4 regions of the Actinomadura luteofluorescens genome follow, and region 1 is predicted to be linked to each of the others. Evidence: riboswitches for the same ligand, from Rfam matches in the RefSeq annotation. Region 1 holds a riboswitch; each other region holds the start of a gene.
What was found. A riboswitch is a leader RNA that binds a small molecule or an ion and turns the genes downstream of it on or off. The one in region 1 is predicted to bind cyclic di-AMP.

Region 1 (5,470 bases):
TCCTCGACGACCTGGTCGACGAGGCCGAGGCCGACATCCGCTCCTGCCTGGACGCGGGCGCCCACGTGGTGCAGCTCGACTTCACCGAGGGGCGGCTGTCGCTCAAGCTCGACCCCAGCGGGGGCGTACTGGACGCCTTCATCGCGCTCAACAACCGGGTCCTGGAACGCTTCTCCTCCGACGAGCGCGCCCGGATCGGCGTGCACGTGTGCCCGGGCGGCGACCTCGACTCCACCCACAGCCTCGACGTCGACTACGCGGAGCTGCTGCCCAAGCTCTTCGAGCTCAAGGCCGGCGCCTTCTACCTCCAGCTGGCCAGCGAACCCGACCCCGACCGGATCCTGGCCATCGTCGCCGCCCACCTGCCCGCGGACGCCCGCGTCTTCGTCGGCGTCGTCGACCCCATCGACCCCCGCGTCGAGACGCCCGAGCAGATCCGCGACCGCGTCCTCGCCGCCGCCCGCCACCTGCCCGTCGACCGCCTCGGCACCTGCGACGACTGCGGCTTCTCCCCGTTCGCCGACGACACCTCCACGTCCCGCGACACGGCCTTCGCGAAGATAGCCGCCCGCGTGGAGGGCACGGCCCTGGCCGCCGCCGAACTGGGCGTCTGACCGCGCTGGAGCCCTGCTTCCCCTGAGCGCCCTCGCGGAGGTGCGTTCAGGGGAAGTCGCGGCGGTCATCGGGAAGCGCGCTCGGTGGGGGCGTCCGACGGCGGCGGGGTGCGGATGAGGAGCATCACCACGACGGCGACGGTGGTCAGGGCCAGTGCCGAGACGGTCGCACCGGCGGTGTAGCCGTGCACGAGGGCGCTCACCCGCGGGGCGCCCGGGCCGTGCTCGCGCAGGTAGCCCGCCGTCGCGCCGATCGCGACGGTGTTGACGACGGCGGTCCCGATGGAGCCGCCCATCTGGGACGCGGCGTTGACGACGGCGGCGGCGACGCCGGCCTCGCGCGGGGAGACGCCCGCGGTCGCCAGCGAGAACGCGGGCGGGAACGCGGCGCCCATGCCGAGTCCGAGCAGGACCTCGACCGGGACGACGGCGGTGGCGTAGCCGCTGCCCGCGCCGAGCCGGGTCAGGACGGCCAGCCCGGCCGCGGCGGTGAGCAGGCCCCCGGCGATCAGCAGCCGGGCGGGCACCCGCCTGATGAGCAGGGCGCCGACAAGGTAGCCGCTCGCGGAGTTCGCGACGGCCATCGGCAGGAACGCCAGCCCGGTGCGCATCGGCGAGAAGTGCGCGACCACCTGGAGGTAGTAGGTCAGCGTGAGGAAGACCCCGAAGGCGCCGACGACCGCGGTGGCCACCGCGAGGTAGGCGCCCGCCCGGTTGCGGTCGGCGAGGATCCGCAGCGGCAGCAGCGGCGCGCCGTGCCGGGCCTGGCGCACGACGAACAGGGCGAGCGCCAGGACGCCGGCCGCGAGCGGCGCGGTGGTCCGCCACGCGTCCCAGCCGTGCGGGGCGGCCTGGCCCGCGCCGTACACGACGGCGGCCAGGCCGCCGGTGACGAGGACGGCGGAGATCCAGTCGAGGCGCGACCCGGGGAAGCCGGGCGGCGCCGGAAGGACGATCCGTCCCGCCACCGACGCGGCCGCGGCGATCGCGACGTTGACGTAGAGGCACCAGCGCCAGTCGGCGTACTGGGTGAGCGCGCCGCCGAGCAGCAGGCCGACCGCCGCGCCGCTGCTGGCCACGGCGCCGTACACGCCGAACGCCTTCGCGCGCTCCTTGGGTTCGGTGAAGGTCACCGCCAGCAGGGACAGGGCGGTCGGGGCGAGGAGCGCGGCGAACGCCCCCTGCAGGGCGCGCCCGGCCACGAGGACCCCGAAGCCCGGGGCGGCCCCGGCGATCATCGAGGCGATCGCGAATCCGGCCAGCCCGGCCAGGAAGCTGCGGCGCCGCCCGACCAGGTCGGCGATCCGGCCGCCGAGCAGGAGCAGCCCGGCGAAGGAGAGGGTGTAGGCGGTGATCACCCACTGCCGGTCGGCGTCGCCGAAGCCGAGCGCGTGCTGGGCCGTCGGCAGCGCGATGTTCACGATCGTGGCGTCGAGCGCGATCATCAGCTGCGCGACGGCGATGACGACCAGCGCCGCCCAGCGCCGGTTCGGGGTGCCCGCGGACGGGCCGGACGCGGTCCGCGCCGTGATGGCGGTCATGGAACCCACCTCCCAATAAATGAAGGATTCTCCTCCGGATAATAACTGGAGGCTTCTCCTCCGTCTAGAGGTGACCTTGCCCTCCCTGGGAGGTTTCAGTAGCTTTGCCCCTTCAAGGCGTCTGCCAGGCGTTTTGTCCCACTCCGGTGGGGCGGGGTGCCATCCCCGTGCGCCAAGGCCCGAGACCCCTCATCGATCGGGCCCCACATCGTCAGAGCCGCTGTCTTCCAGCGGCACCCGCCGAGTCCGCCGTGGCGCGGAGCCGGGGACCCAACCCGCACTGGGGTGAATCGGCCTGTTCTCGGGCCGTAGGGCGACTTCCACGTCCGAACCCGTCAGCTAACCCGGTAGGCGGCACATGGAAGCAAGGAGCCCCCCTTGAAAGGCAAGCAGAGCAAGCGGTCGCGCGTCCTCCGGCCCGGCCCCTGGGCCACGGTCACGCTGACAGGTCTCGCCGTCTTCGGCGTGACGGCGGCAGTGCCGACGACCTTGCAGCACGCGTCCACCGAGAACGTCGCCGCCGTCCAGACCGTGCCGCAGCAGCGGACCGCGGGGCAGCAGGCCGCGCCGCGGAGGGCGGCACCGCAGGAGCAGGTCAGGGCCCAGGCCGAGGTCCTGAAGGAGTTCAAGGCACCGGCGAAGGCCGAGCCGTCCACGAAGACCAAGACCAAGACCAAGAAGCTGGCCGCCGAGCCCGTGTCGGACGAGCGGTCCAAGGTCATCAAGCGGGCCGAGACCTGGCATCCGCACTCCGACGAGCGGGTCCCCTACAGCCAGACGAGCACGCACAACGGCTACCGCACCGACTGCTCGGGCTTCGTGTCCATGGCGCTCGGCCTGCCCGAGCCCGGGACGAACACCGTCGGCCTCACCTCGTCCCGGTACACCGAACGCATCGAGATGTCCGAGCTGAAGAAGGGCGACCTCGTCATGGACGCCCTCGGCAGCAACACCACGCGGCACGTCGTCATCTTCGAGAAGTGGGCCGACAAGGAGCACTCGTCGTACTGGGCCTACGAGCAGCGCGGCCGGTACGGAACCGACCACCGGACGCTCGACTACGGGCTGTCCTCGGACGACGAGTACAAGGCGTACCGGCCGACGTCCCTCAAGTAGGCCGGCAGGAGATGCCCGGCATCGGCTCAACGCCGGTGCCGGGCGGAACGGGCCGAGGAGCGGGACAGGTCAGACCGAGCGGACGGCCCGCAGGGACTCCTTCAGGGAACCGAGGGTCGAGAAGACGGCCGTGGGTTCGTAGCCGCAGTGGGCCATGCAGTTGGCGCAGCGGGAATCGCGTCCCCGTCCGTAGGAGTCCCAGTCGGTCTCGTCCAGGAGTTCCTGGTAGGTCTGCGCGTAGCCGTCCGACATCAGGTAGCAGGGACGCTGCCAGCCGAAGAGCGAGTAGGACGGGATCGCCCAGGCCGTGCAGGGGAAGTCGACCTTGCCTTCCAGGAAGTCCAGGAACAGGGGCGAGTGGTTGAAGCGCCACCGCTTGCGGTTGCCGTCCCCGAACGCCTTGCGGAACAGCTCCCGCGTCTCCTGGACGCCGAGGAAGTGGTCCTGGTCGGGCGCCTTGTCGTAGGCGTAGCCGGGCGAGATCATCATCTCGTCGACCCGGAGGTCGTCGTTGAGGTAGTTCATGACGTCGATGACGGTCTGCGGCGTGTCCGTATTGAAGATCGTCGTGTTGGTCGTGACGCGGAACCCGCGCCGCTTGCATTCCTTGACGGCCGCGACGGCCTCGTCGAACACTCCCTCCTTGCAGACGGACTCGTCGTGGCGTTCCCGCAGGCCGTCGATGTGCACCGCCCAGGCGAAGTACGGCGACGGCGTGAACTTGTCGAGCTTCTTGGGGATGAGCAAGGCGTTCGTGCACAGGAAGACGAACTTCTTGCGCCGGACGAGCTCCTTCACCAGCTCGTCGATTTGCGGGTGCATGAGCGGCTCGCCGCCCGCGATGGAGACCATCGGCGCCCCGCACTCCTCGATGGCGGCGAGGGCCTGCTCGACCGGCATGCGTTTCTTCAGCACGTCGTGCGGGTGCTGGATCTTCCCGCAGCCGGCGCAGGCGAGGTTGCAGGCGAACAGGGGTTCCAGCTCGACGATGAGCGGGAACTTCTCCCGGCCGCGCAGCTTGTTGCGCAGGATGTAGCCCCCGATGCGAAGGCTCTGGCGGAGCGGCATGCTCATGGTGTCCGGACCTCCTTGTGCAGGGTGGACCCGGTGGCCTTCACCGGACCGCGCGCCCGCCTCACGCCGCACCGTCCAGGTAGCGGCCGAGGGCGCTCACGGGGAAGACCAGCCGGTACAGGTGGTAGTTGATGTAGAAGTCGCCGGGGAAGCCGGTGCCGGTGAACAGGTCCTCGTCCCAGGTGCCGTCCGGGCGCTGGTGCTCGACGAGCCACCGCACGCCCGCCTCCACGGCCGGGGTGCGCTCGCCCGCGGCCAGCAGCGCCAGCAGCGCCCAGGCCGTCTGCGACGGGGTGGACTCCCCACGCCCGATCCACGCGGGGTCGTCGTAGGAGCGCAGGTCCTCGCCCCAGCCGCCGTCCGGGTTCTGGTGGTCCTCCAGCCAGACGACGGCGCGCCGGATCGCGGGCTTGCCGGGGCCGACCCCGGCCGCGACCAGCGCGGGCACCACGCCGCCCGTCCCGTAGACGTGGTTCGCGCCCCAGCGCCCGAACCACGAGCCGTCCGCCTCCTGCGCCCTGAGCAGCCACACGACGGCACGCCTGACCACGGCCGACTCCGCGAGGCCCTCCTTCGACAGCGCCTCGACGACATGGGCGGTGACGTCGGCGGACGGCGGGTCGATGACGGCGCCGAAGTCGCAGAAGGGCAGCTTCGTGCACAGCTCGCGGGTGTTGTCGGCGTCGAAGGCGCCGAAGCCGCCGTCGCGCGACGCCATCCCCTCCAGCCAGCGGACGGCCCGCCTGATCGGCTCCTCAGCCTCCGGTAAGGCGACCCTGCGCAGCGCGAGGATCGCCTCGGCGGTGTCGTCGGTGTCGGGGTAGACGTCGTTGTCGAACTCGAACGCCCAGCCGCCCGGCGGGACGTCCGGCCGCTTCACCGCCCAGTCCCCCGGACCGCGGACCTCCTCACCGGCTACCCACTCGGCGGCCCGCAGCAGGGCGGGGTGGTCGGCGGCCACGCCCGCGTCGGCGAGCGCGTTCATGGCGAGCACCGTGTCCCAGACGGGCGACTGGCACGCCTCGAGGCGACGTCCCCTCCCGTCGCGGATCGTGAAGCGTTCGAGCCCGTCCAGGCCCCGCCTGATGACCGGATGGTCGAGGCCGTAGCCGAGTTCGTGCAGCG
Region 2 (5,470 bases), 800 kb from region 1:
CGCACAGCTCGTAGGACGCGGTGACGCGCAGACCGACGTCCGTGCGGTGCAGGCTCCGCCCGCCCGCTCCGAGCGTCCGGTAGTGGGCGTACGGGTCGGCGCGGAACGCCGGGTCGCCCGGATCGAAGCCGAGTACCGCGGTCGCCCCGGCCCGTACCGCCTGGCCCGTCCTGTCCTCCATGCCTCAAGCGGACCCGAATCTGAGACGGGATGTCAACAGCGCCGGCAGCGGGACGCTAAGCGCTTTCTCGTATCACCAGGTCGGGCCGCTGGACGACCTGGCGGTGCTGGTGGGACTTGCCCTCGCCGATCTCGGCCATCGCCAGCTCGGCGGCCTCCCAGCCGAGCTCGCGGCGCGGCTGGCGGACGGTGGTGAGCGGCACGGCGGCGCTCGCCGCGAGCTCGATGTCGTCGTAGCCGACCACGGCGATGTCCTCGGGGACGCGGACGCCGAGCCGGATCAGCTCGTTGATCAGGCCGATCGCGAGCAGGTCGTTGGCGCAGAACACGCCGTCGGGCACCGGCGACATGGCCATGATCTCGTGTGCCGCGGCCTGCCCCTCCGTGGGGCTCAGGGCCTCCTTGACCAGGACCGGGGGCTTGCCGAGGCCCGCCTCGACGATCGTGCGGGCGGCCCCGTCGCGGCGTTCCACGCAGGGCTGCGGCTCGGGGGTCCCGGTCACGAACGCGATGCGCTCCCGTCCGATGCCGAGCAGGTACGCGGCGGCGGCCTCACCGCCCGCCACATGGTCGACCCGGGCGGAGCACACGTCGGAGGCGTCCCGGTCGATCAGCACCACGCTCATGCCCGCGGCGCGCAGCCGGGAGATGTCGCGGGGACCGATCCCGACCGGGATGACCAGGGCCCCGGCGGCCTGCTGGTCGGCGAGCAGTTCCAGCAGGCGGCGCTCCTTTTCGGCGGAGTGGTCGCTGGACAGCCACAGGGCGTCGTGGCCCGCCGCGTTGAGCGCGGCCTCGGCGCCCCGTGCGACGTCGGTCGCGTACGGGTTGGCGAGGTCTTCGACGAGGACGCCGAACGCCCGGCGCGGCTGGTCGCCGAACTCGCCCGCGGTCCGCTCGGGGCCCGTGCGGAGCCGTCGCGCGGACTCGTTGCGCACGAATCCGAGCTCCTCGATCGCCGCGCGGACACGGTCACGGGTAGCTTCGGCCACGAGATCTGGCCGGTTTAGGACATTCGAAACGGTCCCAACTGAGACTCCAGCACGCCTCGCGACCTCACGAATACTGGTCTGTGGCAACTCGCTCCTCGTCCCGCTCCATGGGCGTTTTCCCAGGTAGTGGAGTTTGGCATGGCGGGGCGCCGAATGCACGGTCACACATGGTGAGCGAACGGGCACGCAGCGCTCTTGACCGGCGCTTGACGGGCCGGATCCGGCCGCCTAGCGTTCCGAGCCGAAGCGTAGCTTGAAACGATTCACGATCTTCGTTCACCGCGAGGACCGGTGGGTTCGGCGAGAAGGGGCGGGCGGATGGCTGGCGATCACATCCCGTCTCCCTCGGCAGGCCAACGAGTGAATCGTCACCCGGAGTTCCCCCGTACACCCCCGCAATCGGCCATGCGGCCACCTCCGGCCAAGCGCGCGAGACAGAAAAGGAACTCGATGATCTAAGTCCGGAAGGGTCCGGACCCGGCAACCCAACGCGCGTACAGATCGAGGCGCCCAACCCGTGCCTGTGCAGCGGACGGCTGCATCCCCGCGGTCATCACCACGGACGAGGGAGGACGGAGTGGAAACAGCCACACTCGCACGTCGTGGCACCGACGATTTCGGGCTGAGCGAGGAAGAGATCCGGCTGCTCGCCCAGATCGCCAGCGGTGTCACCGCCGATGTGGCGGCACGCAAGCTGGAACTGAGCGCTCGGACCTTGCGGCGCCGGCTGCGGACGATCTGCGACCGGCTGGAGGTCAACACCCCTATCGAGGCCGTGGTGTGGGCGGCCCGGAGGCAGCTCATCTAGCGATGCACCCCCGACGCTCGCCAGGGGACGGCGAGCGTCATCCGGAGAAACGGCGGCTCATCCGAATTCCGTCCGACCCCGCAGCGGCGGCGCCCGCGCCCTGGCAGGTAGGTCCCTGCAGAAGGCGTCGCCGCGGACGGCGTTCGGGCCTGACAGGCCCACCCGGCCCGCCCGTTTTCCGGTGATCTTTGCCCCATGACGGCCTCGTCCGGCGGGCCCGGGTCAGCTCATCTCAGCGTGACGGATGGAACGGCGAGATCGGTCAGCATGACGCGTCCGCCGGCCGCCCCGCGGGCAGACCGGCGCATTCCAGCAGCCCAGGGCGGCGCTGTCCGCCTCCGAGACCGCCGACGACCGGCTTGATAGAGCGCGCGTCAGGCGCGGCGACGCAGTGCCTAGGCGACCCGGACGCCGCCGGCGAAGGGGCGTCCGTCCATGGAGGCGATCTTCACGACGTCCCCGGTGTGCGGGGCGTGCAGCATCTTGCCGCCGCCGACGTAGATCCCCATGTGGTGCAGGTCGGAGTAGAAGAAGACGAGATCGCCCGGCTGCAGGTCGCTGCGCGACACGTGCGTTCCGGCGTTCCACTGGCTGCCGGTGTAGTGCGGCAGGTTGATGCCGACCTGCTTGTAGGCCCACATCGTGAGGCCGGAGCAGTCGAACGTGGTCGGACCGGCGGCGCCCCACACGTACGGGCGGCCGATCTTGCTCATCGCGTACCGGAGCGCCTGCGCGGCCTTGCCCGTGCCGATGACGGGGAGCTTGGCCAGCTGGGTGGGGTCCTTGTCGACGAGCTTGCCGCGGATCTTCTCGTAGGCATCGGTGATCTTCGTGCGCTGCGAGTCGAGTTGCGTCTTCAGGTCCTTGACCTGCTTGGCGCGGGTCTCGGCCGACTTGCGGGCCCGCTGGGCGGACTGCATGGCCTGCATCAGCCCGAGCACCTGGGTGCTGTCCTGCTTGGCGAAGTAGTGGAGGGTCGCCGCCTGGTCGAGGATGGACTGCGGGTCCTGGGAGGCGACGAACGAGACCGCGGGGTCGGAGCCGCCCTGCATGTAGCTCGTCGCCGCGAGGGATCCGACCTTCTGGCGGAGCGCCTCCAGCGTCTTCTCCTGGCGCTTGGCGTTCTCCGTGGCGACCTTGGCGGCGCGCTGCGACTGCGCGAGCCTGACCTTCAGCCCGTTGTACTGCTCGGTGAGCTGCTCCAGCTGGTCGGCGAGCTTGAGCGCCTTGGTCCTCAGCTCCTTGGCGGAGGGCTCGGGGTCGGCGTGCGCGACGGCGATCGCCTGCGGGGCGATCGCGTGCGGAGCGGCCGAAACGACGGCGAGCGCGCCGACCACGAAGGCCGCACGCCCACGGAAGCGTGAAAGGGAAGCATGCCGCGATCGCTTCACGAATACTCCTCTCCTCAGCCGCCTACCGGGTTAGCTGACGGGTTGGGGCCGGAGCAGCCCGTCCGCGTCCGCGGGCGAACCGATCGCCCGCGACTGCGGATTCACCCCTCACGGTCGTCGCTCAGGGCGAACCCCCGAAACGCTCCGAAAGTGGGTCCCCGGCTCCTCGGGCAGCTGGTTGCGACCCGTGGGACTCGGCGGAATCGGCCCCCGTCCTGCGGTGGGCCGACGTCAGCGATGGACACTAACGGACCCCGCATTGGATGCCAACCAGAACATGCGAATTCGCAGGTCGCGCGGCGCGGTGAACGAGAGAACGAGGAGGGCGCCGCCTGGCGGGTCGCGGCGTTCGATAATCTCGCCTGTTTGTGGAAGTCGTGATCCGGCGTGCCCGTACCGCCGACGTCCAGGAGATCCGCAGGCTCGTCGACCTGTACGCCGGGTCGGGGCGACGCCTGCTCAAGAAGACGACGGTCAAGCTGTACGAGGACGTCCAGGAGTTCTGGGTCGCCGAGGACATCCAGCACGGGACGCCCGGGCCGGTCATCGGCTGCGGTGCCCTGCACGTCATGTGGGAGGACCTCGCGGAGGTCCGTTCGGTCGCGGTGGACAAGGGATGCGGGGGACGGGGGATCGGGCACCGGATCGTGACCCGCCTCCTGGAGAACGCGCGTGAACTCGGCGTGCGAAGGGTGTTCTGCCTTACCTTCGAGGTGGAGTTCTTCGCCCGCCACGGCTTCGAGCAGATCCTTGGGACTCCGGTGGCGCCAGAGGTGTACGAGGAACTTCTCCGCTCCTACGACGAAGGCGTGGCAGAGTTCTTGGACCTCGACCGGGTCAAGCCGAATACGTTGGGCAACACCCGGATGTTGCTTCGCCTGGAGGACTGACTCAAATGCCCGATTCCCCCCACCGCGGGCGGCCTTACCAGCCCCAGCAGGGGCAGGGTTCCTACGGCCCGCCGCCTCCGTACCAAGGTTCTCAGTGGCAGCAACCACAGCAGCAGTCGTCCCAGCAGCAGTGGGACCAGCAGCCCCAGCAGCAATGGCAGCCGCAACAGCAGCAGTGGGACCAGCAGCCCGCCTACGACGACTACAACAACTCCTACGACGACGGCGGTGACTTGGCCCTGGCGCCGATCCACCGCAGGGCGGGCGCACGAATCGTCGACAACGCGCTCGTCGCGGTCTTCGGGTTCGCTCTCGTCCTGCCGGTGACGATCGGCGCGTTCGGTCTGGGCAAGCCCGGCAGCAAGACGGAGGACGAGGGCGGCGTCTGGAACTGGCCCATCATCTTCACCCTCTTCTGCGTCCTGTCCGTGCTGCCGTTCATCTATGAGGCCGTGCAGCTGTCGATGTGGGGCCGGACGCTGGGGAAGCGCGTTCTGGGCCTGGGCGTCGTTCAGGCGCGGCCTGCGGGCACCCCCATCACCACGACCCAGGCTGTCTGGCGTGCCGGCATCACCCACGTCGGTTACCAGCTCGGCGTTTTCTTCTTCCTCGTCTTGGCGGTGATGGTGTGGGACTACGCCGCGTACGGGATGGTGCTGGTCTGGGCGGGCGCGCTGATGGCCTACCTGTGGGCGATCTGGGACCAGCCTCTGCATCAGTCGCTGCACGATCGCTTCGCCGGCACGCTCGTCATTGACGAGCGGGTCGGATATGACGAGTCCGAGTACTCCGAGTACCCGGGCTAAGGCCACGATGGCGGCATCGCTCGCCGAGCCGGGGCAGAGGCTCCTGGCGCGCGTCGTGGACACGCTCGTCGTCGGCGTCCCCGTCGTCCTCGTCGTCCGCGAACTGGTACCCGGGCACACGGCGGACGTCATGGCTCCGTCCGCCGTGGCCGGATGCATGCTTCTGTACGAGGCGATCCAGCTCGCCCTCTGGGGCCGGACGCTGGGCAAGCGCGTCGCGGGCATCGAGGTGGTCGCGGCGACGCCTCAGGAGGCGCCTGAAGCGGCGCCACGGGGGGCTGGGGGAGCGGGCGGAGCGGGCGAGAACGCCGGGCTCGGCAACGAGTCGGCCTTCCCCGTGTCGGTGCCGGGGTTCGTGCCCGTGGCGGCTCCTGAGCCCGCGAAGGCCCCGGCCCCTGAGGAG
Region 3 (5,470 bases), 3.1 Mb from region 1:
TGATCGAGGCCCTAGCAAAACAAGGCCTCACCTAGCCACGCCACCGCACGCGCCGACCTCAGCCGACACAGCAACCACGCAGCAACCCAACGGTTGCGATCGCGTCCGAAGGCAGGTTCGAGCTTGCGAGAACCTGATCGCGCAGCGAGCCGCCAGGCGAGTCGGAGCGATGCCAGCGATCGCCCGCGGTGCTCGACGATGGAGGGCCGCCAAGGCCCGAAGGAGGAGAGCACTGCCATAGGCACAGCAGCGAGCCGCCAGGCGAGACGGAGCGATGCCAGCGATCGCCCGCTTTTATCGACGATGGAGGGCCGCTAGGCCCGAAGGAGGAGAAAAAAGCTAAGAAATACGGTTCGCGCCGGCGAAGTCGGAGCGGTCGGAGAGTTTGGAGATCTTTACCACGTCGCCGGTCTGGGGGGCGTGGAGGTACTTGCCGTCGCCCAGGTAGATGCCCATGTGGTGAAGGTTGCCGCCGAAGTACACGAGGTCGCCGGAGCGGAGGGCGCCGCGCGAGACCTTCGAGCCCATGGCGAACAGGTCGCCGGTGTAGTGGGGGAGGCCGGGCTTGCCGACCTGGGCGTAGGCCCAGACGACGAGGCCGGAGCAGTCGAAGCTGCTCGGGCCGGCGGCGGCCCAGACGTACGGGGAGCCGAGTTTGGTGAGGGCCTTGCGGGCCATCTTGGCGGGGAGGCCGGAGCCCTTCACGGTGGCGCTGAGGCCGGTGCGGGGGTCGCTCGCGTGGGTGGTGGTCAGCTTGTCGAGGCGCTTCATCACCTCGGCGACCTTGGTCTTGGCGGCCTCGCGGGTCTTCTTGGCGTCGTCCCAGGCCTTCTTGACCTGCGCGGTCTTCGCCTTCGCGGTGCGTTCCGCGGCGTCGGCCTGGTCGATCTGCTTCTTCAGGGCGAGGACGGCGGTGGCCTGGCTCTGCGCGAGGAAGGCGCGGTCGGACAGGCCCTCGGCGGAGGCGCCGGAGCCGAAGAGGACGTCGGGGCCGCCGGCCATGTAGTTCGCGGCGGCTAGGCTTCCGAGCTTCTGGCGGGCGGGCTCGGCGAGGGCGCGCAGCCGCTCGGCCTCCCTGGTGGCGTCCTGCTCGGCCTTGCGGGCCTTGTTGAACTCCACGCGGGCCTTGTTGAACTTCTCCGTGAGGATCTCGGCCTCTTCGTTCAGCGCGTCGAGGCTCTTGCGCAGGCCCTTCTCCGTCGTCGGCGTGGGGCTCGGCGCCAGGGGCGCGGAGGCGGGCCGGAACGGCTGGGCGGCGTGGGCGAGGTCCGGCGCGGTGGCGCCGAGGCCGATCAGGAGCAGGGTCGCGGTGGCGGTGGGCAGGACGCGACGCCGCCGATGGGGATCCGGAGCCAAGCCGGTGTTCTCCTCTCCTCGTGCGCCTACCGGGTTAGCTGACGGGTTCGGGCCAGGAGTCGCCCTACGACGAACGTCGATTCACCCCGAGGTGATGGGTCCCCGGTTCTCCCGTCGTGCGGGAGATTCGGCGTTCCGGTCGCAGTCCCGGGGGGTGGGACTCCGGACGACCGGATCTCGGGCAGATTACAAAGGATGCGCAAAGTTGGCCAATCGAGGCCCCTGCGACGGGTGGGACGAACGGCTCGGAGTGGGTGGTACGCACGGCCAAGTAGAATGGGTCCGGCCGCACGTCTGCGGCGACTCCCGAACTCTCACGCAAGGCGAACCCGCATGCCCATCTCCACGCGCGACGACCTCCGTAACGTCGCGATCGTCGCCCATGTCGACCATGGCAAGACGACGCTGGTCGACGCCATGCTCTGGCAGTCCGGAGCCTTCCGCGAGAACCAGGACGTCGACGACCGCGTGCTCGACTCCAACGACCTGGAGCGCGAGAAGGGGATCACGATCCTCGCGAAGAACACCGCGGTCCTGCACAACGGGCTGACCATCAACATCATCGACACCCCGGGACACGCCGACTTCGGCGGCGAGGTCGAGCGCGGCCTGTCCATGGTGGACGGCGTCGTGCTCCTGGTCGACGCCAGCGAGGGCCCGCTCCCGCAGACCCGGTTCGTGCTGCGCAAGGCGCTCGCCGCGCGGCTGCCGGTGATCCTGGTCGTGAACAAGACCGACCGTCCCGACGCGCGCATCGACGAGGTCGTGGACGAGACCTACGAGCTGTTCATGGACCTCGACGCCGACGAGGACCAGATCGACTTCCCGATCGTGTACGCGTCCGGCCGCGCCGGGCGGGCCTCGCTCGACAAGCCCGCCGACGGCGCGATGCCCGGCAGCGACGACCTGGAGCCGCTGTTCAAGGTCATCACCGAGACGATCCCCGCGCCGTCCTACGACCCCGACGCCCCGCTCCAGGCGCACGTGACGAACCTGGACGCCTCCAGCTACCTGGGCCGGATCGCGCTGTGCCGGGTGCATGCCGGCACGATCAAGAAGGGCCAGCAGGTCGCGTGGTGCCGGCACGACGGCAGCGTCGACCGGGTGAAGATCACCGAGCTGCTGATGACGGAGGCGCTCACCCGCAAGCCCGCGGACGAGGCCGGGCCCGGCGACATCATCGCCATCGCCGGGATCCCCGACATCATGATCGGCGACACGATCGCCGACCCCGACGACCCGCGCCCGCTGCCGCTGATCACGGTGGACGAGCCCGCGATCTCCATGACGATCGGCACCAACACCGGGCCGATGGCGGGCCGCGAGAAGGGCACCAAGGTCACCGCCCGGATGGTCAAGGACCGGCTCGACCGCGAGCTCGTCGGCAACGTGTCGATCCGGGTGCTGCCGACCGAGCGTCCCGACGCCTGGGAGGTGCAGGGCCGCGGCGAGCTGGCCCTGGCGATCCTGGTCGAGAACATGCGCCGCGAGGGCTACGAGCTGACGGTCGGCAAGCCGCAGGTCGTCACGCGGGAGATCGACGGCAAGAAGCACGAGCCGGTCGAGCGGCTCACCGTCGACATCCCCGAGGAGTACCTCGGCGCCGTCACGCAGCTGATGGCGGTCCGCAAGGGCCGCATGGAGCACATGACGAACCACGGCACGGGCTGGATCCGGATGGAGTTCCTCGTCCCGGCCCGCGGCCTGATCGGCTTCCGTACCGAGTTCATGACGGAGACGCGCGGCACCGGCATGGCGCACCACGTCTTCGAGGACTACGAGCCCTGGTTCGGCGAGCTGCGCACCCGCCCGTCCGGTTCGCTCGTCGCCGACCGGTCCGGCGCCGCCACGGCCTTCGCGATCACCAACCTCCAGGAGCGCGGGACGTTCTTCGTCGGCCCGACCACCGAGGTGTACGAGGGCATGATCGTCGGGGAGAACTCCCGCGCCGACGACATGGACGTCAACATCACCAAGGAGAAGAAGCTCACGAACATGCGGTCGTCCACCGGCGACGAGCTGGAGCGGCTCACCCCGCCCCGCCGACTGTCGCTGGAGGAGGCCCTGGAGTTCTGCCGCGAGGACGAGTGCGTCGAGGTCACCCCGACCGCCGTGCGCATCCGCAAGGTCGTCCTGGACGCCAAGGAGCGGGAGCGCACGCGGGCCCGCACCAAGCGCGCCGGCTGAGCACCGAAGTGACAAAGGGGGCGGCCCCGCGGTTCTGAGAACCGCGGGGCCGCCCCTTCGCTATGTGCCGCTCAGCTCAGCTGGACGGTGCCCGTGACGTCGGCGGCCAGGCGGAGCTGGTCGCCGTCGCGGAGCGGAGCGTCCACGCCGCGGGGGAGCCGCTCGCCGTTGACGAACGTCCCGTTGGTGGAGCCCTCGTCGCGCACCCACGCGGTTCCGGACGGGTCGAGCCACACCGTCGAGTGGCGCCGCGACACGTTGTCGTACTGCGTGAACGTGGTCGCCACAGGCGACTGGCCCGCGTCACGGCCGAGCACGAGGTGCTGGCCGACCGAGACCTTGAGTTCGCCCGTGGGGAACTGGACGCGCAGGACGGGCGTGCCCTTCTGCGGCAGCGGGCGCAGGCACGAGTCGCACTGCGCGGCGCCCGGGTTGGAGAGCACCGCCTCGCAGTACGGGCACATGAACGCCGTGCTGTCGGGCGTGGGCGGCCGCTGCTGGCCCTGGTTGTGCTCGTGCGGCAGCAGCGTCGCCTCGCGGCCGTGCGGCGGCAGCGGCGGCTGGCCCCCGTGCTGCGGCTGCCCGTGCGGTTGCCCGTGCTGCGGCTGCCCGTACTGCTGCTGGCCGGGCTGCGGCTGGCCGTACTGGTGGTCGGCCGGGCCGGGCTGCGGCGCGCCGTACTGGTCCTGTGGGGCGCCGTACTGGTCTTGCGGGGCGCCGTACTGCTGCTGGTACTGGTCCTGGGGCGGCTGTTGCTGCGGCGCGCCCCACTGGTCCTGAGGCTGCTGCTGCTGTTGCTGCGGCGCGCCCCACGGGTCCGCGGGCGGCTGCTGCTGTTGCTGCTGCCCGTACTGCTGCTGGCCCTGCTGGGGCTGCCCGTACTGGGGCTGGCCGTGCTGACCCTGCCCGTACTGGTCCTGCGGCTGCTGTTGCTGCGGCGCGCCCCACTGGTCCTGGGGCGGCTGCTGCTGCGGCGCGCCCCACTGGTCCTGCGGCTGCTGCTGTTGCTGCGGAGCACCCCACTGGTCCTGAGGTTGCTGCTGCTGCGGGGCACCCCACGGGTCCGCGGGCGGCTGCTGTTGCTGCTGCCCATACTGCGGCTGGCCGTACTGCTGCTGCCCGTGCTGCGGCTGGCCGTGCTGAGGCTGCCCGTGCTGCGGTTGGCCGTACTGGTCCTGCGGGGCGCCGTACTGCTGGCCCCCCTGCTGCGGCCCCGGCGGCGGCGGAATCCGCTGCGGTTCGTACCCGCCCGGGCCCTGCTGGTGCGCGCCGCCACCGGCGCGCGCCAGGTTGGCTCCGCAGCTCATGCAGAGCAGATCCCCCGGCTGGAACGGTTCGTCACAGACCGGACAGTTCAAGGTCGCCATGACACATCCCCCGAGCGCACCCCGGCGCGGTCGAGCCTCGACGTGAGGTGCTCCATGTCACCTCTTCGAGGGATCCCGATGTAGTACACCCGCTTTCCCTCCGGCCCTTCGTCCACGGACACCTGTACTCGGGGCCCTCTTCCATCAGTTTCGCCGACGTTGTCCACTGCCCCGTACCGCTCGCGTCCCAGGGGGGACACCGGCACGACGCGCTGGTTGGCCGAACCCCTCCAGAGTAGGGAGCCCTCCCCGGAGTGTCGCCCCCCAGGGTTGAGCCGGTCGACGTACGGCCCCGTGACCACGGCGTCACACATGTCCACGATCTCGCGCGTCACAGCGGCGCGCGAGAGCCGAGAGTAGACATATCCGCTGTAAACCAATATGTCCAACGCAATCGTCTCACGGTCGCGGGTGTCCCGCCACGCGCGGATGCCCCGCACCAGGGCCGCCAGCGCGGCCGGTTGCTGGAACGGTTCGCCGCCCGAGATGGTCACCCCGTCGACCGGTTCGGGAAGGGACGCGAGCCATCCTAGGACCGCTTCGACGGGGATCGCCCTTCC
Region 4 (5,470 bases), 5.4 Mb from region 1:
GTGGCCCCAGGAGAGGACCTCGTACTTGACGCCCTTCAGGTGGCCCGCCGAGGTACCGGTGTTGTACTTGCTGCTCGGCTTCTTGCCGTCCACGAGGTGGCGGAAGGTGTAGGTGTCTAGGTCGAGCATGACGCCGCGGTGCGACGGCTCGCCCGGCCCGCGGTCGCCGACGAAGCCGGTGACGCTGCGGCCCTTGTAGGTGACCTTCACCTTGGTGTGCATGGGCCAGCTCGGGCTGGCGAACAGGCCCTTCTGCATCGGCTTGCCGCCGGCGGGGGCGCCGGTGTCACCGTTCACGCCGGACCCGTCGTCCCAGAAGTAGGACGCCTTCGTCTTGCCGCTGAACAGGGCCTTCGGGCCCTTCTTCACGGGCTTGGCGGTGGCATGGCGGGCGGCCTGCATGTCGTTCTGCCCGGTCACCTGCTGCCCGGTCGCCTGCTGCCCGGCGGCCTTGGGCTCGGACACCCGCTGCCCGGTGACCTTGTGCCCGGACACCAGCTGGTCGGTGACGTTGTGCCCGATCAACTGCTGCCCGGCGGCCTTGTGCGCGGTCACCTGCTGTCCGGTGACCTTCTGCGCCGTCGGCTCGTCCGCCGGGCCCCCATGAGTGGCCCCGGCCGCCACGCCCGTCACCAGCAGGCCCGCGAGGGCGGTGCCGATCAGGGCGGTGTCGATGACTCGCTGCTGCATGTTCATCCTTTGCTCGGTGGTCCGGGCGCCGGGTCACGCCTTCGGGCGTGAGGGGCTCGCCGTTGGGGCATGACGGACCCGGCGCACGGCACGTGGGCGTGCTCGCGACGTGGGTGTGATCGCGCGGGGATGGAGAGGGGGCGCACCACTGGACGGTGCGGGGCAAGGGGCCGCTGAACGGCCTCAGCTCACCGGTACTCGGGGTAGCCGTAGCCGGCGACGGTGGAGGTGTCGCGGACCTTCTTCTTCACGGCGTCGCCGGTGTTGCCCTCGATGGTGTTGATGGTCCCGTCGTGGTTGTCCTTCACGACGATGCCGACGTGCTCGACGCCCTTGATACCGCCGCCGTTCCAGGCGAAGAAGACCACGGCCCCGGGCTTCGGGGTCTCGCCGAAGCGGCCGGTCTTCTTGAACCACTTGGCGTGGCTGACGGTGTAGGCGTCGGCGCCCATGCCCTTGGTGCCGGTGTGCTGGCCCAGCCAGGACACGAACATGTCGCACCACGACTGGCCCTTGTAGACCGAGGCGCTGTCGGCACCGATCCGGTGGGCGTTCTGCTCGCCCAGCGGCGAGCCGACGTACCAGTCGTTGAACTTGCTGTTGCCCGAGGCGTCCTCGTGGGTGCCGACCTGCGTGCGGGCGAGGTTGATGACGTCCTGCGCGGAGGCGCCGGCCTGGGCGCCGCTGGCGTCGGCCTTGGACACGGGGGCGACGTTCACGGTGTTCGCGGGCTTGGCGTCCGCCTGGGCTGCCGGGGCCAGGGAGGCGAAGCCGAACGCGCCCGCCAGGGACAGGACGGCTCCGGCGGCGACGCGGGCGCCCATGCGCTTGGTCAGGTCGAAGGTACGAACGGTCATGCGAAGGTTCTCCTGAGTTCTTCCAGTCCGCCTACCGGGTTAGCTGTCGGGTTCGGGCGTGGAAGTGGCCCTACCGCGGCCCCGCGCATGGCGGGGGTGCGGATTCACCCCGGTGTTTCGGTGGGTCCCCGGCTCCGCTGCGCCATGATCGGCGCTCTGCGGACTCGGCGGCGGACGTGCCTTGATCGGCCGTCCTGATGATCAGGGACTCGACGCGCCCTTCATGATCTGGTCGGGCGCTCCGGACGGGCTTTCCCGTCGGTCACACACCCACAACAGGTTCAAGCGGCCCCATATTTCGTCAAGTCCATCCCAAAGACGCGACCCACCTGCAAAGACTCTCCAAAGCTCCCTGCACGCAAGGGCTGTGGACCGGTCAAGTCCGCCCAAGATTTCTTGTCGGCCCCCTCCACCCCGAGGGATCGACCCCGCCTGACCGCCCAGGACGTTCCCTGAAATGCGCACACCACATGATCCGTTGCCTTTAAGACGCGGGCGCGGGTCTGAGCCGACCGGGCGCCGAAGGTGGGGCCGGATCCCCCGCCGCCTGCGGTGATGCCGGACGTGAGCGATGCCTGAGGCGGAGGAACAACGCAGGGAACTGAACGGCCCTCGGCACCGGCGAGCCGCTCCTTCCCGCCCGCAGTCCACCCCCGCACGCGTGGGATCTCTGTCGTCTAGGCAGGTCGACACCACAGTCCTCAGGCTGCGGAAGAGCGTCTGGTCTCACCCCGGACGAGCCCGCCCGGGCAGGTAGATCGGGATCTTGCAAGAGGGCGCGCCTTGGGTGGGTGGGGGACGCTACGCGCAACGGACCCTCGAACACGATCCGGTTGCCTAAGCCGTTGAGGTTCTTCTCGAACCGTTACTGCTCGGCCGATCGTCGGCATCGACGATCTCGGCGATGAGTACAACGCCGTCCACTCGAATCCCCATGGCGCGGGCCGTTGTCGGCCGGGCGCTCTTGGCACGCGCTATCGACGCGAGCGGGAGCAGCGAGCCGGACCCCCTGGCCGCGGCCTCGGTGACTTCGCTGAGCAGGTCACCCGGGGTTCTCGGATGCCGGAACCAGCACACGGAGCCGACCACACGAACCCAACTAAAAGCAACCATATAATCACCGCGGATGGGCTCGGAAGAGCACTGGAAGCGCTCCCATCCAAGCCGCTGTCCGATGCTCAGCTCATCGCTATGGCGAACAGCGCACCCAGTAGCATGAACGGCCCGAAGGGTATCTCGGTCTTTCTCGTCGCCTTGCGGAGCGCTATGAGCGCGATGCCGAACAGGCCCCCGAAGAAGAAGCCGGCGACCAATCCGAGCAGCCAGGCGCCCGAGCCCAGCCAGCCCAGGTACAGGCCGAGGACCCCTGCCAGCTTGACGTCACCCCGCCCGATCGACCGCGCCGCGAACAGCCGCTGGACGGCGTAGGCGGCCCACAGCGCCACCGCGCCCGCCAGCGCGCCCACCAGCGGCCAGAACTCGGCGGCCACCAGCGTGGCCACCATCAGCAGCCCCGTGCCGATCGGGTAGGACGGCAGGACGAGCAGGTCGGGCAGCCGCCTGACCGCCAGGTCCACGGCCGCGAGAAGGGTGCCGACGGTCCCCAGGTAGAGGAACGCCGGCAGCTCGGGAACGAGCCCGATGCGCCAGGCCAGCAGGGCCCAGACGGCGGCCGTCGCGGACGCCACCGCCAGTCTCGGCGCCAGCCGGGCGGCCCGCCGGGCACGCGCCTGCTCCGGCAGGAAGCGCCAGGCGTGCGGCGCGGCGAACCAGCCGACGGCTCCGCCGGCCGCCGCGCCTCCCGCGACGAGCGCGATCACCGCTCGCTACCGGTGCTGCGCGGGGCGGGTGAAGGCCGCCGGGGCGCCGGCGGTGCCGGGGGCGCCGTAGCCCGTGATCCGGGCGCGGCCGTCGCCGGTGAACTCGGCGTAGGTGCGGGCGGCGGGGTCCAGTACGATGCCGACCCGCTCGGGCCGACCGTCCTCGCCCCGGAGAAACACCAGGTCGGCGGCCTTCTCCTCGCCCGGCCGTACGGGGGCGCCGTAGGCGCGCAGGGCGCCGATCCCGTCGGGGATCTCCAGCCCTGCCAGTCGGTGCACCTCGCGGACGAATCCGGATCCGTCGCAGGCCGCGCGCCTCCAGCGCTCATCGAATTCCTTCCGTGATGCGTCGTCGCCGCCCGGCGGCCGGGCGGCGAGCCGGGTGCAGGGCCCGGTCCCAGGGCCGATCCGCCGGTAGGTCTCGGCCAGCACGCGCGCCGCGGCGGGTGGGGTGCCGGGCGGGGGGTTGGGGACGGCGCCGTCGGGCTCGCCGCCGTAGGTTTCGGGGTCGTCGGCGTCGACGAGGTTCGCCCGGAAGCGGCGGCCGACCGCGGTCCGGTCGCCATCGGGCCAGGCCCGCACGCCGTCGCAGATCAGCCGCGGCGTCCCGGCGCTCCCCGGAACGCGGGCGCAGGAGGGCAGGTCGAGCCGGGCGGCGGCCGTCGCGGTGCCGGAGCGGCCGAGGCCGCGCTCGCCGAACCTGTCCCGGCAAAGGCGGGTCTCGGTGGGGAGTGGGGACGCCGTGGCGCCGGGAGCGGGCGGCGTTTCTGGAGGCTTCGTGCTCTCCTCGGCGCCGGGCGCCCCGGCCTCCGGCACCGGACTGGTCACCTTGCAGTCGCGGGTCGCGACCGACACGCTCGCGGTGCGGCCGCGTAGCCCGCTCAACCGGACCGGCCCGACCAGGTCGGCCCCGTTCAGCCCGGCGTAGCGGGCCGCGCGCTCCCTCGCCGCGTCCTCGCCGACGTCCCAGTAGGCCGCCCCGCGGGGGTCGACCCCGGCGAGCGCCAGTTCGAGGGCGTACTCGCGCAGCGGCTGCACCGCCGCCAGGGCCGCCGCGTCCGCCGCGACCTGAGCGCGGCCGCGCAGGTCGCTGGAGAAGGCCAGCCGGCCGACCAGCATCGTGGCGGCGACCAGGAGCAGCGTCATCCCCACCACCAGCACGATGGTGGCTCCGCCGCGGTCCCGTTCGGCCCTCACCTGTCACTACGCATTCTCTGTCATTTCCCGGCTGAATCCGGCCGCCAATCGACCGTCCCGCCGCGACGGTAAAACTCGGGGCCGCGCGGCGGGCAGGGCCGATGGGCCCAATAAAGTCCCTCAATCAACGCTCGACGGAGCTTTTCCGGCTTCCTACCCCGATGCTTGACATCTCAACATAATCGGGTCTAAACAAAGACAACCAAGCACCGTTCGCCACCGACCCGAGGTCCTGGAGAGCGATGAACGAGCACCGTGTCCGCCGTGCCGTCGTGGCCATCGGCGATCTACCCAGCACCGGCCACGTCCCGGCCGAGCCGGCCGAGCGGCTGACCGTGCCGAGTGCTCTGACCGGCACCGCCGACGCCTACGAACGGGTCGCCGCCCACCTGGCCGATTTCGCCGAGATCCTGGTCGTCTACCCGGAATGGGACGCCGCCCCGGCGCGGCGGCTGCTGCCGGTCGTCCGAGGCCTCCTGGACACCGACCGGGTCGCGGAGCTCGGGCTGCGGTTGCCGCCGCTGGCCTTCTCCCTCGTCGCCGACCTGCTGGCGCACTCCGCGCGGTACATGCCGCTGGGGCTGCTGGCGCGGGTGAGCGAGCGGCTGGAGCGCGAGGTCGCGGCCGGTGCCCGGATGGGCAGCGTCACCCGGCTGGCGAACGTGCCGGCCGGGCTGCGCCAGCACGTGCGGTCGTACGTGCCGGGCTCCGGCTTCGTGGCCTGGGCCGCGCCGGTGCCCCGGGTGGACGCCGTCAACCGCCGCACCGGCACCGTCGACCCGCCCGAACCGGTTCCGGACGGGCAGGTCCACCTGCTGGTCGCGCGGCGGGACGGGGAGTTCCCCGGCCTCCGGGACAGGCTGGTCGAGGCGTTCCGGCCGGACAAGGTCCTGGACGTCGCGCCGC

Region 2: another riboswitch for cyclic di-AMP. It lies ahead of BJY14_RS47340 (C40 family peptidase); the one in region 1 lies ahead of BJY14_RS28180 (NlpC/P60 family protein).
Region 3: another riboswitch for cyclic di-AMP. It lies ahead of BJY14_RS13435 (C40 family peptidase); the one in region 1 lies ahead of BJY14_RS28180 (NlpC/P60 family protein).
Region 4: another riboswitch for cyclic di-AMP. It lies ahead of BJY14_RS02710 (CHAP domain-containing protein); the one in region 1 lies ahead of BJY14_RS28180 (NlpC/P60 family protein).

What each region holds. Positions count from the first base shown of each region.
Region 1 covers NZ_JACCBA010000001.1:6,056,118-6,061,587, reverse strand. The annotation lists gene BJY14_RS28190 (cobalamin-independent methionine synthase II family protein) at 1-614, shown strand, start outside; gene BJY14_RS28185 (MFS transporter) at 680-2,155, opposite strand; cyclic di-AMP (ydaO/yuaA leader) riboswitch at 2,384-2,524, shown strand; gene BJY14_RS28180 (NlpC/P60 family protein) at 2,534-3,271, shown strand; gene hpnH (adenosyl-hopene transferase HpnH) at 3,341-4,345, opposite strand; gene shc (squalene--hopene cyclase) at 4,407-5,470, opposite strand, start outside.
Region 2 covers NZ_JACCBA010000001.1:5,260,171-5,265,640, forward strand. The annotation lists gene BJY14_RS24430 (cytochrome P450) at 1-181, opposite strand, end outside; gene BJY14_RS24435 (LacI family DNA-binding transcriptional regulator) at 237-1,259, opposite strand; gene BJY14_RS24440 (transcriptional regulator) at 1,750-1,980, shown strand; gene BJY14_RS47340 (C40 family peptidase) at 2,376-3,317, opposite strand; cyclic di-AMP (ydaO/yuaA leader) riboswitch at 3,375-3,581, opposite strand; gene BJY14_RS24450 (amino-acid N-acetyltransferase) at 3,740-4,261, shown strand; gene BJY14_RS24455 (RDD family protein) at 4,267-5,067, shown strand; gene BJY14_RS45555 (RDD family protein) at 5,075-5,470, shown strand, end outside.
Region 3 covers NZ_JACCBA010000001.1:2,908,095-2,913,564, reverse strand. The annotation lists gene BJY14_RS13440 ((deoxy)nucleoside triphosphate pyrophosphohydrolase) at 1-35, shown strand, start outside; gene BJY14_RS13435 (C40 family peptidase) at 340-1,356, opposite strand; cyclic di-AMP (ydaO/yuaA leader) riboswitch at 1,364-1,499, opposite strand; gene typA (translational GTPase TypA) at 1,690-3,543, shown strand; gene BJY14_RS13425 (FHA domain-containing protein) at 3,615-4,007, opposite strand; gene BJY14_RS13420 (hypothetical protein) at 4,059-4,994, shown strand; gene BJY14_RS13415 (4Fe-4S single cluster domain-containing protein) at 4,898-5,470, opposite strand, start outside.
Region 4 covers NZ_JACCBA010000001.1:620,545-626,014, forward strand. The annotation lists gene BJY14_RS02705 (RlpA-like double-psi beta-barrel domain-containing protein) at 1-690, opposite strand, end outside; gene BJY14_RS02710 (CHAP domain-containing protein) at 879-1,547, opposite strand; cyclic di-AMP (ydaO/yuaA leader) riboswitch at 1,562-1,711, opposite strand; gene BJY14_RS44825 (prepilin peptidase) at 2,726-3,367, opposite strand; gene BJY14_RS02720 (NlpC/P60 family protein) at 3,374-4,564, opposite strand; gene BJY14_RS02725 (hypothetical protein) at 4,807-5,470, shown strand, end outside.